2 linked regions of the Desulfovibrio desulfuricans genome follow. The protein of the gene in region 1 interacts with the protein of each later gene in a pairwise test. Links are inferred from orthologs where the notes say so. Each region holds a gene or a part of one and is shown on either strand. Other genes may lie near its edges.

The links.
Region 2: the proteins of dnaX (region 1) and dnaE interact in binary tests that used the Escherichia coli proteins (3 or more experiments, as listed by UniProt). The link is inferred for Desulfovibrio desulfuricans from one-to-one orthologs.

The regions. Positions count from the first base shown.
Region 1 is NZ_JANFYZ010000019.1:28,179-33,669, forward strand. The notes cover bases 1,581-4,490. They hold dnaX (DNA polymerase III subunit gamma/tau), read left to right. Parts: upstream 1,581-1,973; coding sequence 1,974-4,007; downstream 4,008-4,490. Other genes in these bases: NE637_RS14340 (branched-chain amino acid transaminase), read left to right, coding at 1,581-1,748; NE637_RS14350 (YbaB/EbfC family nucleoid-associated protein), read left to right, coding at 4,096-4,407; recR (recombination mediator RecR), read left to right, coding at 4,412-4,490. Also shown: NE637_RS14335 (hydantoinase/oxoprolinase family protein), read right to left, coding at 1-528; more of NE637_RS14340, read left to right, coding at 828-1,580; more of recR, read left to right, coding at 4,491-5,023; NE637_RS14360 (methyl-accepting chemotaxis protein), read left to right, coding at 5,379-5,491. UniProt on the Escherichia coli protein: Part of the beta sliding clamp loading complex, which hydrolyzes ATP to load the beta clamp onto primed DNA to form the DNA replication pre-initiation complex.
Region 2 is NZ_JANFYZ010000015.1:29,418-36,045, reverse strand. What follows is about bases 1,146-5,192. They hold dnaE (DNA polymerase III subunit alpha), read left to right. Parts: upstream 1,146-1,503; coding sequence 1,504-4,992; downstream 4,993-5,192. Other genes in these bases: NE637_RS13425 (metallophosphoesterase), read left to right, coding at 4,999-5,192; NE637_RS13435 (hypothetical protein), read left to right, coding at 1,146-1,330. In the rest of the region: NE637_RS13440 (HD domain-containing protein), read left to right, coding at 42-836; more of NE637_RS13435, read left to right, coding at 833-1,145; more of NE637_RS13425, read left to right, coding at 5,193-6,162; NE637_RS13420 (radical SAM family protein), read left to right, coding at 6,217-6,628. UniProt on the Escherichia coli protein: DNA polymerase III is a complex, multichain enzyme responsible for most of the replicative synthesis in bacteria. This DNA polymerase also exhibits 3' to 5' exonuclease activity. The alpha chain is the DNA polymerase catalytic subunit.

The sequences.
Region 1 (5,491 bases):
ATTGCGCGGCGAAAATTTGCCCACGCAGGCCACGGCGGCAACCCCCGCCGCCTCCCATTCCCTGACAGCGGCAGGCAAGGAGGCAGTGCGCAGGGGGCTGACCTCCACGCCCCGGTGGTCCAGCCCGCCGGGAACAACGCAGACATGCGCGCCCATTGCAAAACGATGCGGATCAAGCCCCGGCCCGGCGGAAAGGGCCAGCCCCACAGGGTCGGCGCGATCCTGCACCAGGGCGTTGACGGCCAGGGTCGCCCCAAGGGTCACGCGTGAAATAGCGCCAAAATCGCAGCCAGGGGCAGCCGTTGCCAGGGCGGCGAGCACCTCGCGCACAGACGCGGGCAGATTGTCGTGACGGGTGCGCGCCTTGGCGCTGGCCACCAAACGGGCGGGGGGCAAAGCTTCGGCACCAAGTCCCTCTGCGCCAATTTCGCCCGGAGCCAGTTCTTCTGCGGCGGCATCGCAGGCAAGCAGCACGGCATCGGTGTGCGTGCCCCCGGCGTCAATGCCCAGCACATATGTTTCGCTCATAATTCCGGCCTCATAATACTTGTTTGCTGACCCTGAACATACGGCATCGCCATCCTCAGGGCCAGCCCTTATTATTGGGCAGTTTTCAGGCGGCATTACCCGCCCTGCCCGCCGCGCATCCCCCTTGCATGTTCCTGGCGCTCGCTCCATGCGCCCGCAATTGTGGATATTCTTTCTCCCACTGGCGCAATTGCTTGCCATATGCGGTCATTTTCAGTAGATTTTTGCTCTTGCGGCAACCGCCGGGACTGCCCCGGCGCGCCCGCGTCTTATACAGCAGGCTACTGCGGAGGAAAGCCATGCAGAACGCAAAGTTTATCTGGTTTGACGGAAAAATGCTCCCTTCTGAACAAGCACAGGTTCATGTGCTGACCCACGCCTTGCATTACGGCAGCGCCGTATTTGAAGGCATTCGCGCATACGCCTGCGCCGACGGCACTTCTGCCGTATTCCGTCTGGAAGACCACTGCAAGCGCCTAATTAACTCCGCTAAGATTATGCGCCTGGAAGTACCCTTCACGGCTGAACAGCTCGTAGCCGCCTGTATTGAGACCCTCAAGGCCAATAAACTGCCCGAAGGTTACGTGCGCCCCCTTTCTTTCGTGGGCCATGGCGAAATGGGCGTCTACCCCGGCAACAACCCGGTGCAGACCATCATCGCCGCCTGGGCCTGGGGCGCGTATCTTGGCGCAGAAGCTCTTGAAAAGGGCATCCGCGTCAAGACCAGCAGCTTTGCCCGCAGCCATGTGAATACCAGCATGTCCAAGGCCAAGGCCGCCGGCAACTACATCAACTCCATCCTTGCCAAGGTGGAAGCCAAGGAAGACGGCTATGACGAAGCCGTGATGCTCGACACCAACGGCTATGTTTCCGAAGCCACGGGCGAGAACATCTTTATCGTGCGCGACGGCGTGATCAAAACCACGCCCTGGACGTCCATTCTGGGCGGCCTCACGCGCGACTCCGTCATGAAGCTTGCCAGAGACCTCGGCTACACCGTGGAAGAACAGCAGTTCACCCGCGATGAATTCTACATCGCTGATGAAGCGTTCTTTACCGGCACCGCGGCTGAAATCACCCCCATCCGCGAGCTTGACCACCGCCAGATCGGCGTTGGGCACGCTGGCCCGGTGACCAAGCACCTGCAAAAAGAATACTTTGCCATCGTCAAGGGCGAAAATCCCAAATACGAAGGCTGGCTGCACCGCTTTACCATTTAGTGCAGACAAACGGCGGGCCGCAATGCCGCCGCTTAGAGAGATATGCATCCGGCAGCTCCGCCCTCGCGGGGCTGCCGGATACCAAAGAGTAAACAAGTCCGCCCTGCGTCGTAATCCGGCGCAACACGGACACAACAGGTAACAGCCTTTCCTGCGGGTTCGCGCATAGCGCAATCCGGGACTGCCCGACAGCCCGTTGGTCATCTTTCAAAGGCAACGAGCGCCATGAAACATCTTTCCCTCGCCGCACGATACAGGCCGCAAAACTTCGCCCAGGTAGCAGGACAGGACATGGTCAAGGCCGTCCTTTCCCGTGCTGCGGCAGAAGACAGGCCCGCAGCCGCCTACCTTTTGAGCGGCACTCGCGGCGTGGGCAAAACCACCATTGCCCGTATTTTTGCCAAGGCGCTCAACTGCCAGCACGCTCCGGGGCCGGAACCCTGCAACCAGTGCGAGCAGTGCCGCAAGATCACCCAGGGCGTTCACGTTGACGTGACCGAAATCGACGGCGCTTCCAACAACAGTGTGGAAGACGCCCGCTCCCTGCGTGAAACCATCGGCTACGCGCCCATGGAAGGCCGCTACAAGATTTTCATCATTGACGAAGCTCATATGCTCACCCGCAACGCCTTCAACGCGTTGCTGAAAACGCTGGAAGAACCGCCGGAACGCGTGGTCTTTATCTTTGCCACCACCGAGGCGCACAAATTCCCCATCACCATTGTGAGCCGCTGCCAGCATTTTGTGTTTCGCCACCTGAGCGAAGACGCGCTCTTTGCCCACCTCACCGCCGTGCTACGCAAGGAAAACGCGGCCTTTGAAGAAGGGGCCGTGCGGCTTATTGCTCGCAGGGCGGCGGGCAGCGTGCGCGACAGCATGTCGCTGCTCGATCAGACCCTCGCCCTTGGCGGCGAGGAACTCACCGTTGCAGCCACCCGGCAGGTGCTCGGCCTTGCAGGGCAGGAACTGTTTGCAGAGCTGTTTACCGCCCTGCAAGGGCAGGATTGCGCCGCCGTGGCAAACCTGTGCGGGCAGATATTGCAGCAGGGTGTGGATATTGGCTTTTTCATGCGTGAGCTTGCGGGCAATCTGCGCAACCTCTTTTTGCTGCGCCAGAGTGGTCAGGCCATTGTGCCGAGCCTGCGCCTCCCCGCAGACGAAGCCGCCCTCTGGCAGGGCATTGCCCCGCAATTTTCTGCCGCTCACCTGCACGCGGCATGGCAGATGGCTCTTGACGCGCAACGCGGCATAGTGCAAAGCCCGGAACCAGCAGCAGCGCTTGAACTGCTTTTGCTCAACCTTGCCCTGCTGCCGCAGTTGCTGCCCGTTGGGCAGGCCACGCCCGGCCCCGGCGGCCAGGCTGGCGGAGCTGGTCAGTCATCAGTGCAGGCCCCAAGTCAGGCAGCCGCACAGGGAAGCCAACAGCAGGCTCAGGCAGTGCCCCCCTCTGCGCAGCGTATGGAAAGCAGTGCGGGAATGCCCGCCGGAAGCGCGCAGGTGGCTCAATCCCGCCCCAGGGATGCCGCCACCGGGCAGCACGCCGCCAATGATGCGGACGATGCGGAATCTGACGAGCCTGACGCGGCCCAGAGTTTTGCTGCCCCCACGCACCGCCCCTGGCGGCCCGGTGCGCAAACAGGAGCAGCGCAAGCTGATCAGGGCAGCACAGATCTGGCCATCTCAGATTTGGGTAGGCCAAATCAGGGTAGCCCCGGCCAGAAGGCCCTCCGTCAGGAAGATTCTGACTCACGAAATTTCGGGCAAGATGATTCTGGACAAAATGGAGCTGGCTCCAGTAATTCTGACCAGCCGGACTCCGGCGCAAGCGTCGCTGACGGGCAAGGCTTCAACCGGGGCGGCGCGGGCACACCAGGCCAGGGCAAGCAGGAAGGTCAGGCTGCCTGCAACTGGGCGGCATTTTGTGATTTTTGCTCTTCATGGCAAGGTGCCGGGCGCGACATGCCGCGCCAGCATTTGCTGCGCAGCGTGAGCGCCATATGGGCTGACGGAATTTTACGCCTCGCCCCCAAGGCTGAAACCCAGTTGTTCCAGCTTGAACGCGGACGTGAGGAGCTGACAGCAGCTCTGGCCGCCTACGGCGCAGGGCAGACGCAACTTGAACTCGTGGCGCCCCGGCCCTATCGCCCCGAGGCGGAACTGATTGAAGAATTCAGCCAGAGACCCGAGTTGCAACCCTGCCTTGAAGTGCTGAACGCACGGGTCAAAGGGTGCCGCCCGGTGGATCAGGATAACCGCTGAGTCCGCTGGCAACTGAAAAAAACTTTCCGCGTCCGCCCGGCCCAAGCCGCCGGAACCGGAAGCATGCAACAGACGCAAGGAGAAACACATGCGGAACATGAACGACATTCTGCGCCAGGCGCAGGTTATGCAGAACAAGATCGCCAAACTCCAGCAGGAAATGGGCGAACACAGCTACGAAGCCAGCAGCGGCGGCGGCATGGTCAAGGCCGAAGTCTCCGGCAAGCAGGAACTGCGCAAACTTATCATTGACCCCAAGGCCCTTGAAGGCAACGATGTTGAAATGCTCCAGGATCTTATTCTGGCTGCTGTTAACGAAGCCGGCCGCATCGCCCGTGAAACCATGGAGCGCGAAATGAGCTCCATCTCCGGCGGCATCAAGCTGCCCGGCCTTTTCTAGAGCCATGCACGATCGGATTCCCGAACCGCTCAAGGCCCTGGTAGAGCAGCTTTCGCGTCTGCCGGGCCTTGGCCCCAAATCCGCCATGCGGGCCGCCATGGCCCTGCTCAAATGGCCGGAAGCCGAAACACGGCGTCTTGGGCGCGGCATCCACGACCTGCGCGACAATCTGCACCTCTGCTCGCGCTGCGGCGGGCTTTCTTCCACTGACCCCTGCGCGGTCTGTTCCGATACGGAGCGCGCCCGCGATACGCTCTGCCTTGTCACGGAATGGGACAGCATGCTCACGCTGGACGAAGGCGGCTTTTATCACGGCCAGTATTTGATACTGGGCGGCCTGCTCGCCCCTCTTGAGCGCATGGATTCCGACAGCCTCGACATGGACAGGCTTGTGAAGCGCCTGGGCGAAGGCGAGGTGCATGAGCTTATTCTTGCCCTGGGTGCGACGCTTGAGGCAGAAAATACAGCTTCCTTCATTCGGCAGATGGTGCGCAGGCAGTTCCCTGCCGTGCGCGTTTCGCGTCTTGCACAGGGTATCCCCCTTGGGGCCGAAGTAAAATTCATGGACAAAGAAACCTTGCGACAATCCCTGCAATTCCGGCAGGATCTCTCCTGACATTCCGCATACCCAACTCAGCGACTCGTCTTTTTTTTTCACTCCGCTATAAATCTTTCGATGATTATGCCGTAAGAAGGGCAACACGGAGATTGTCTGCCTTGCCCTGCAATGCGCTTGTGATTTGTGCACATTTGCACAATCCCCTTGTTTTTCTGCCTCCTGGCATATACTATTAGATACATAATATATGCTATGTGTTTTGCCAAAGACATATGCATCGTAAGAACTTTCAGGAATCTCAGTGGGATGGTTTCTGTTTGCGCGTTGCATTGCTTTGCACTGGCCAACTGACAGCGCCCAGGCCAAATGGCGTTTGCTAGCAAATCAAAGGCGCAGGATGAGGTTCTATTCCATGAACATGACTTTGGCTTATCGCATCATTTTTGTTTTTGTCGCGGGTCTCGTACTGGCCTGTATGGCCATGCTCATCGGGTTTACCATGGTTCTGGGCGATGCCCTGTCCGG
Region 2 (6,628 bases), on another replicon or contig:
GCCATTTGCATTGCGCAAAACCAGAGCGTATTTGATTACCCATGAACTGCACTGTCACAGCATCCGCCGACATATCCTTGCATCTGGCGTGGTTTACTGCATATGCCGCCGCCAAAACAGCCCTGGAACAGGGCGATGCCTCGCCCATGGATCTCAAACTCCGGCACTCCCTTGAAGTGCTGGAAAATGCCCGGCACACCGTTGAAGGCGAGGGCTTTGACCCACAGACTGCGCGGGCCTGCCTGCTGGCAGCACTGTACCATGACGTGGGCCGGTTTGAGCAGTACCTGCGCTATCACACGTTCAGGGACAGGGAATCGTGCAATCACGGGCAGATGGGCGTGCGGGTTCTCAAGGCCGAACGCCGCCTCGTCAGCGAGACACCGCAAATGCGCAAGCTGGTCATGGCGGCGGTGGGCATGCACAACCGTTTTGCCCTGCCCAAGGGGACGCCGGAGAACATCGCTCTGGTCACCAATGTGGTGCGTGATGCGGACAAGCTGGACATTCTGCGGGTCATGGACGAGCACTTGAGCGGCCCAGCCCCGTATAATCCCACAGTGGTGCTGCAACAGCCGGACGACCCCACCATCGCCAGCGAGGCGGTTCTCAATGCCGTGCGGGAAAAACGCGTGGCAGCCTATGCCGACCTGCGCTGCGTCAACGATTTTCGCCTGCTGCTGGGAACATGGTTTTTTGATCTGCACTTTGTCTCAAGCCGCCGCAAATTTCTTGAGGACGGGCATGCGCAAAATCTGCTGCGCCGCATGCCGGACACGGTTCCGCAGGCCGAAGCCCGCGACTGCCTGCTGCATATTCTGGAGGACGCGCAGTGACGCATGCCCCTACGGCAGCCAGCCTTGATACTTTGCCAGCCTGCCCTGCATTTTTTCCACAGGCGGCGCTGGCGCGGCGTGTGCCGTGGCCGGATGCGTACGCGCATGCCCCGCTCAACCCAGATGTGCAGACACTGCGAAGCGCCAGCCATGCGCCCCTGGCCTGTGCGCGCTTGGCTTTTACGCTGTTTTATCTGCCTGCGGCACAGGCAGAAGCCCTGCTGCGGCTCGCGCTTGAAAGCGCTGAAGTAGTCCTGGTGGCTGATTTCAAGCTGGCGGAACGCAACCTTGAGCTGCCCGCAACGCTGGCTGCGCGCGGCCTCATGGCGCTGACAAAAGCACGCAGAACAGCGGCGGCAGACGGGGCACCTCAAGCAAGTTTTATTCAAAGGGGCGGCATTGAGGGGCTTGTGCACCAATGCAATGCGCTGGTGCACGAGCGCCGCCCCATTTTTGCAGGCGCTGCGACTTTGCTGCATTTGCAGCGCGCCTGAGGCGTTGGATCTCCTCTCGCGGCCCATCCTGCATTTCTGGCCTCATGGCCCCGCCTTGAAGGCCCCCCCTGCCTGTGCTATAATCTGCTCTGGCGCTGCCGCACCCTGTGCAGGCGCTCGCCTGTCAGGCCTTTGCGCCGGTAACGCCCGCCTTTTCCGCTTCTGGAGTTTTCATGTCAGATTTTGTCCATCTTCATTGCCATACCGAATACAGCCTGCTTGACGGCGCCATCCGCATCAAGGATCTGTGCGCCCGCGCCAAGGATTTCGGCATGCCCGCCTGCGCCATCACCGACCACGGCAATCTCTTTGGCGCGGCCTATTTTTATCAGGGTTGCAAGGATTACGGCGTCAAACCCATCTTTGGGTGCGAGGTTTACGTCTGCCACGACCACAAGGATAAAAGCACGGACTCGCCCCTGGCGCGCCGCCGCAACCACCTGATTTTGCTGGTCCAGAACACCACAGGCTACCACAATCTGGTCAAGCTGGTCACACAGGGCTACCTTGAGGGTTTTTATTACAAACCCCGCGTGGATAAACCCCTGCTGCGCAAGTATTCCGAGGGTCTCGTCTGCCTTTCGGCCTGCATTGCGGGCGAAATCCCCCGCGCCATTCTTGCGGACGACATGGACAAGGCCCTGAGCCTCACGCGGGAATACGCCGATATCTACCCCGACCGTTTTTATCTTGAGTTGCAGTCCAACGGCCTGCCGGAGCAGACCAAGGCCAACAACGCCCTGCTGGAACTGGCGGAAACCACGGGCGTGCCGCTGGTTGCCACCAACGACTGCCACTATCTCACCGCTGACGATGCCGAAGCCCACGAAGTGCTGCTCTGCATTCAGACGCAGACCACCATGGACGACCCCAAGCGCATGCGCTTTGGCACCCATGAGCTGTACTACAAGTCCATCGAAGAGATGGAAAAACCCTTTGCCCATGTGCCCGAAGCACTGGCCAACACCATGCGCATTGCCGAGCAGTGCAATGTGGAGCTGGACTTCGGCCACCACTACTTCCCTGTGTACAAGCTGCCGGAAGGGGCCAGCCTTGATTCCGAATTTCGGCGGCTGGCAGAAGAAGGGCTGGAAAAACGGCTGGAAAAACACCCCGACAGAGACACTATTGATGTTCAGCTCTACCGGGACCGCTTGCAGTACGAACTGCGCGTTATCCTTGAAATGGGTTTTCCCGGTTACTTCCTCATCGTGCAGGAATTCATCAACTGGGCAAAAAACCACAATGTTCCCGTGGGGCCGGGGCGCGGTTCCGCCGCCGGCTCGCTGGTGGCGTGGGCTCTGCGCATCACCAACCTTGATCCCATCCCCTACAATCTGCTGTTTGAACGCTTTCTGAACAACGAACGCGTCTCCCTGCCCGATATCGACGTGGACTTTTGCGAACGCCGCCGCGTCGAGGTCATCAAGCACATGGTGGAAACCTACGGCGAAGGCTCGGTGGCGCAGATCACCACCTTCGGCACCATGAAGGCCAAGGGCGTTGTGCGCGACGTGGGCCGCGCCCTGGGCATGAGCTTTGCGGAAACTGACCGCATCGCCAAGCTGGTGCCCGCCGACCTCAAGATGACCATCAAAAAGGCCCTTGAGGCAGAGCCGGAGCTGGAAAACATTTACCACTCCGACCCCAAGGTCAAACACCTGCTGGACACGGCCCGCCGCCTTGAAGGTCTGGCCCGCCACGCCTCCACCCACGCCGCCGGGCTTGTGGTTTCAGACAAGCCCATGGAGGAATACCTCCCCCTTTATCAGGGCAAACGCGGCGAACTTGTGACCCAGTTTGACGGCCCCATGACGGAAAAAGCCGGGCTGGTGAAGTTCGACTTTCTTGGCCTGAAAACCATGACCCTGATTCAGGACACCCTGGACAACATCACCCTTCAGGGCCATGAACCGCCAGATCTCGACAACCTGCCGCTTACGGATACGGAAACCTACGAACTTTACGCCCGTGGCGACACGGACGGCGTGTTCCAGGTGGAAAGTTCGGGCATGCGGCAGTATCTGCGCATGCTCAAGCCCTCGTGCTTTGAAGACGTCATCGCCATGCTGGCCCTGTACCGCCCCGGCCCGCTCGGTTCGGGCATGGTGGACGAATTCATCAAGCGCAAGCACGGGCAGGTGCCCGTTGTGTATCCGCACCAGTCGCTCACCGACTGCCTGCGCGATACCTACGGCGTCATCGTCTATCAGGAACAGGTCATGCAGATCGCCCAGATCATCGCCAGCTATACGCTTGGCGGGGCCGACCTGCTGCGCCGCGCCATGGGCAAAAAGAAAGCCGAAGCCATGGCCAAGGAACGCGTCAACTTTGTTACCGGCGCGGAAAAGAACAACATTGACAAGGACAAGGCCAACGAAATTTTCGACTTGATGGAAAAATTCGCCGAATACGGCTTCAACAAGTCGCACTCCGCCGCCTATGCCCTCATTTCGTACTACACGGCCTACCTCAAGGTTCACTACAAGGTCGAGTTCATGGCCGCCCTGCTCACCTCGGAAATGGGCAATCAGGACAAGCTGCTCAAGTATGTCTCGTGCTGCAAGGACATGGACATCAATGTAGTGCAGGCCTCTGTAAACCAGAGCCAGCGCGAATTTACGGCCCACGACGGGCAGGTGGTCTTTGGCCTTGGCGGCATCAAGAACGTGGGCGATGAAGCCATACGCGAAATTGTGGAAGCCCGGGCCGAAGGCGGCGACTTTGCCTCGCTGTTTGACATGTGCTGCCGGGTAAACCTGCGCAAGGTCACCAAGCGCGTGCTTGAATCGCTGGTCAAGGGCGGCGCGTGTGACTGCTTTGGCGTACCCCGCGCCGCCATGCTGGCTGCCATTGAGATTGTGGTTGCCCGCGCGCAAAAAAAGGCCAAGGACAAAACATCCAATCAGGTTTCGCTGCTCTCCATGGCTCCGGTTGTGGAAAGCGCGCCCCAGCCCGGCATAGGGCTTGACTGCCCCGAAGCCTCGTTGCCCGAAATGGCGGACGACGACAAACTGCGGGCAGAAAAGGAAGCCCTGGGCTTCTTTTTGACCAGCCACCCGCTCCAGCCATTCATACGCGAAATCCGCCGCCTGGGGCTCACCACGCTGGAAGACGCGCGCGAACTGTTCCCCGGTGCGGAAATCCGCTGTGCGGCGCTGGTGGTCAGCGTCAAGGAAGTGCTGACAAAGTCCAAGGGCGAGCGCATGGCCTTTGTGGGTATTGAAGACCTCACAGGGCACGCCGAAGTGACGTTTTTTCCACGCACGTACGCCGAATGCCGCGATCTTTTACGCTCAGAGCAGCCCATCTGCCTGGTGGCGCGCCTCGACAGCCAGACCGACAACGGCGACAACGCAGACATGGATGAAGAAGCTGACGAAGGCCCGCGCGAAATCAAGCTGCTGGGCCAGACCGTCCGCTCGCTGGCCGAAGCCTGCGGCCAGAGCGACACCCCCATATGCGTGCAGATACCGCAGCACCGCCTTGGGCGCGAAGACATGCTGGCCCTGCGCAACCTTCTGGAAAAATTCCCCGGCCCGGTGGAAGCGCATGCCCAGGTTTTTCTTGATGGGCACGTGTGCATTCTGCACCTCGACAACTCTCTGAAAGTACGCCCCGGGCCGGATCTGGATAAAGCTCTTGCCGCCTGGGCTTCATAAAACCATATGTTCCGATTTTTTCTGGTAACAGGCATAGGCCTGGCCGTTATCAACGGCTGGATATCCTGGTGGCTGTGGCGCGCGCTTTCCGGCACGGGCTGGCTGCGCATTGTGCTCTGCATCCTTGTGCTCGCTTTGGGTGCGGCTTTTCCCCTGCTCTACAAGGGGCATGGCGATACCCTTGCCCATGTGTGGGTGCTTCGGGCCGGGGCATTCTGGATGGGCGTGGCCTTCTACGCCTTTGCGCTTGTGTTGATTGCCGACATCTGGGGCCTTGGCGCACGTTTATTTGGCGCAATGCCGCCCGCCACCCCACGCTGGGGCGCTGTACTGCTGGTCATGGGCCTGCCCCTGCTGCTGGGGGTAGGCAGCTGGTTCAACGCGGCCTTTCCCGTGCTGCGGCACTACGACATCACTGTGCGCACGCAAGGCCCCGTACCCAGCACCTACGTTGACAAGCTGCTGAAACTGGGCGTTATTACCGACATACATCTGGGCCGCCTCCTCACAGCAGGGCGGCTGGGCAGAGCCATCGAACTGCTGGCCCCGGAGCAGCCGGACGCAATCCTCTATGTGGGCGACATCATTGACGACCATATAAAACTGGATGCGGAAGCCACCGCCGCAGCCCTTGCCGTGGCCCAGCCGCGCCTTGGGCATTGGGCTGTGCCGGGCAACCACGAGTATATCTCTGGTTCCATCGATAAAAGTCTGGATTTTCTGCGCGCTGTGGGCATGCAGGTGTTGCGCGACCAGTGGGCCGTGGTGGACAACAGCTTTGTGCTTGCTGGCAGGGACGATTTGAGCAAGCCCGGTTTTACGGGCATCCAGCGGGGCAGCATGGAGGAAATTTTGGCCGATCTGCCAGAACAGTACCGTGGGCTGCCCCTTGTGGTCATGGATCACCAGCCTGCCGCCCTTGACGAAGCGCGCAATGCAGGCGCAGCGCTCGTGCTGTCAGGCCACACGCACAACGGGCAGCTCTGGCCCTTTAACTTTGTGACGGAACTGAGATACGAAAACCCGCTGGGCCTGCTGACAAAAGGCAACTTCCACTCTATCGTCAGCGCTGGCACAGGCACTTGGGGGCCGCCCCTGCGTACTACGGGCCGCGCCGAGGTTTTGCTGGTTACGGTGCATTTTGCTTCTGCGGACAATGCCGCTCCATAGTTATCGCCATGAGATGATCGACGCCCCGGGCATCTGGTTCCGGAAGGAGGCCGCGTGTTATTCTGCTCCAGGTTTGTTCGGGAACTTGTGTTTGAAGAAAGGGCCTTGCAACCCTGCTGCAATACGCACAATATCGTTGTACCGAGTTTTTCTTTTGCAGGCGGCGCGGTGGATATGGAGGCATATACCCGCCATATCGCCAGCGTTGCGCAGGAAGTGCAGAAGCAGAATCCCCAGGTATGCGCGGGCTGCCCCGATCTTGTTCCCCTTTCGCATTCTGTCTGTGTGCCCAAGCTGCGATTTGCCGTTCTTTCCCTGAATCACCACAGACACATCTGCAACTGCCGCTGCGTCTACTGCGACCTGTGGAAGCCTGGACAGCACCCGCGCCCCATTGCCATTCTCCCCGCCATACAGAGCCTGTATGAGCAGGACGCACTGGAAAAAAACTGCGCCGTAAGCTGGG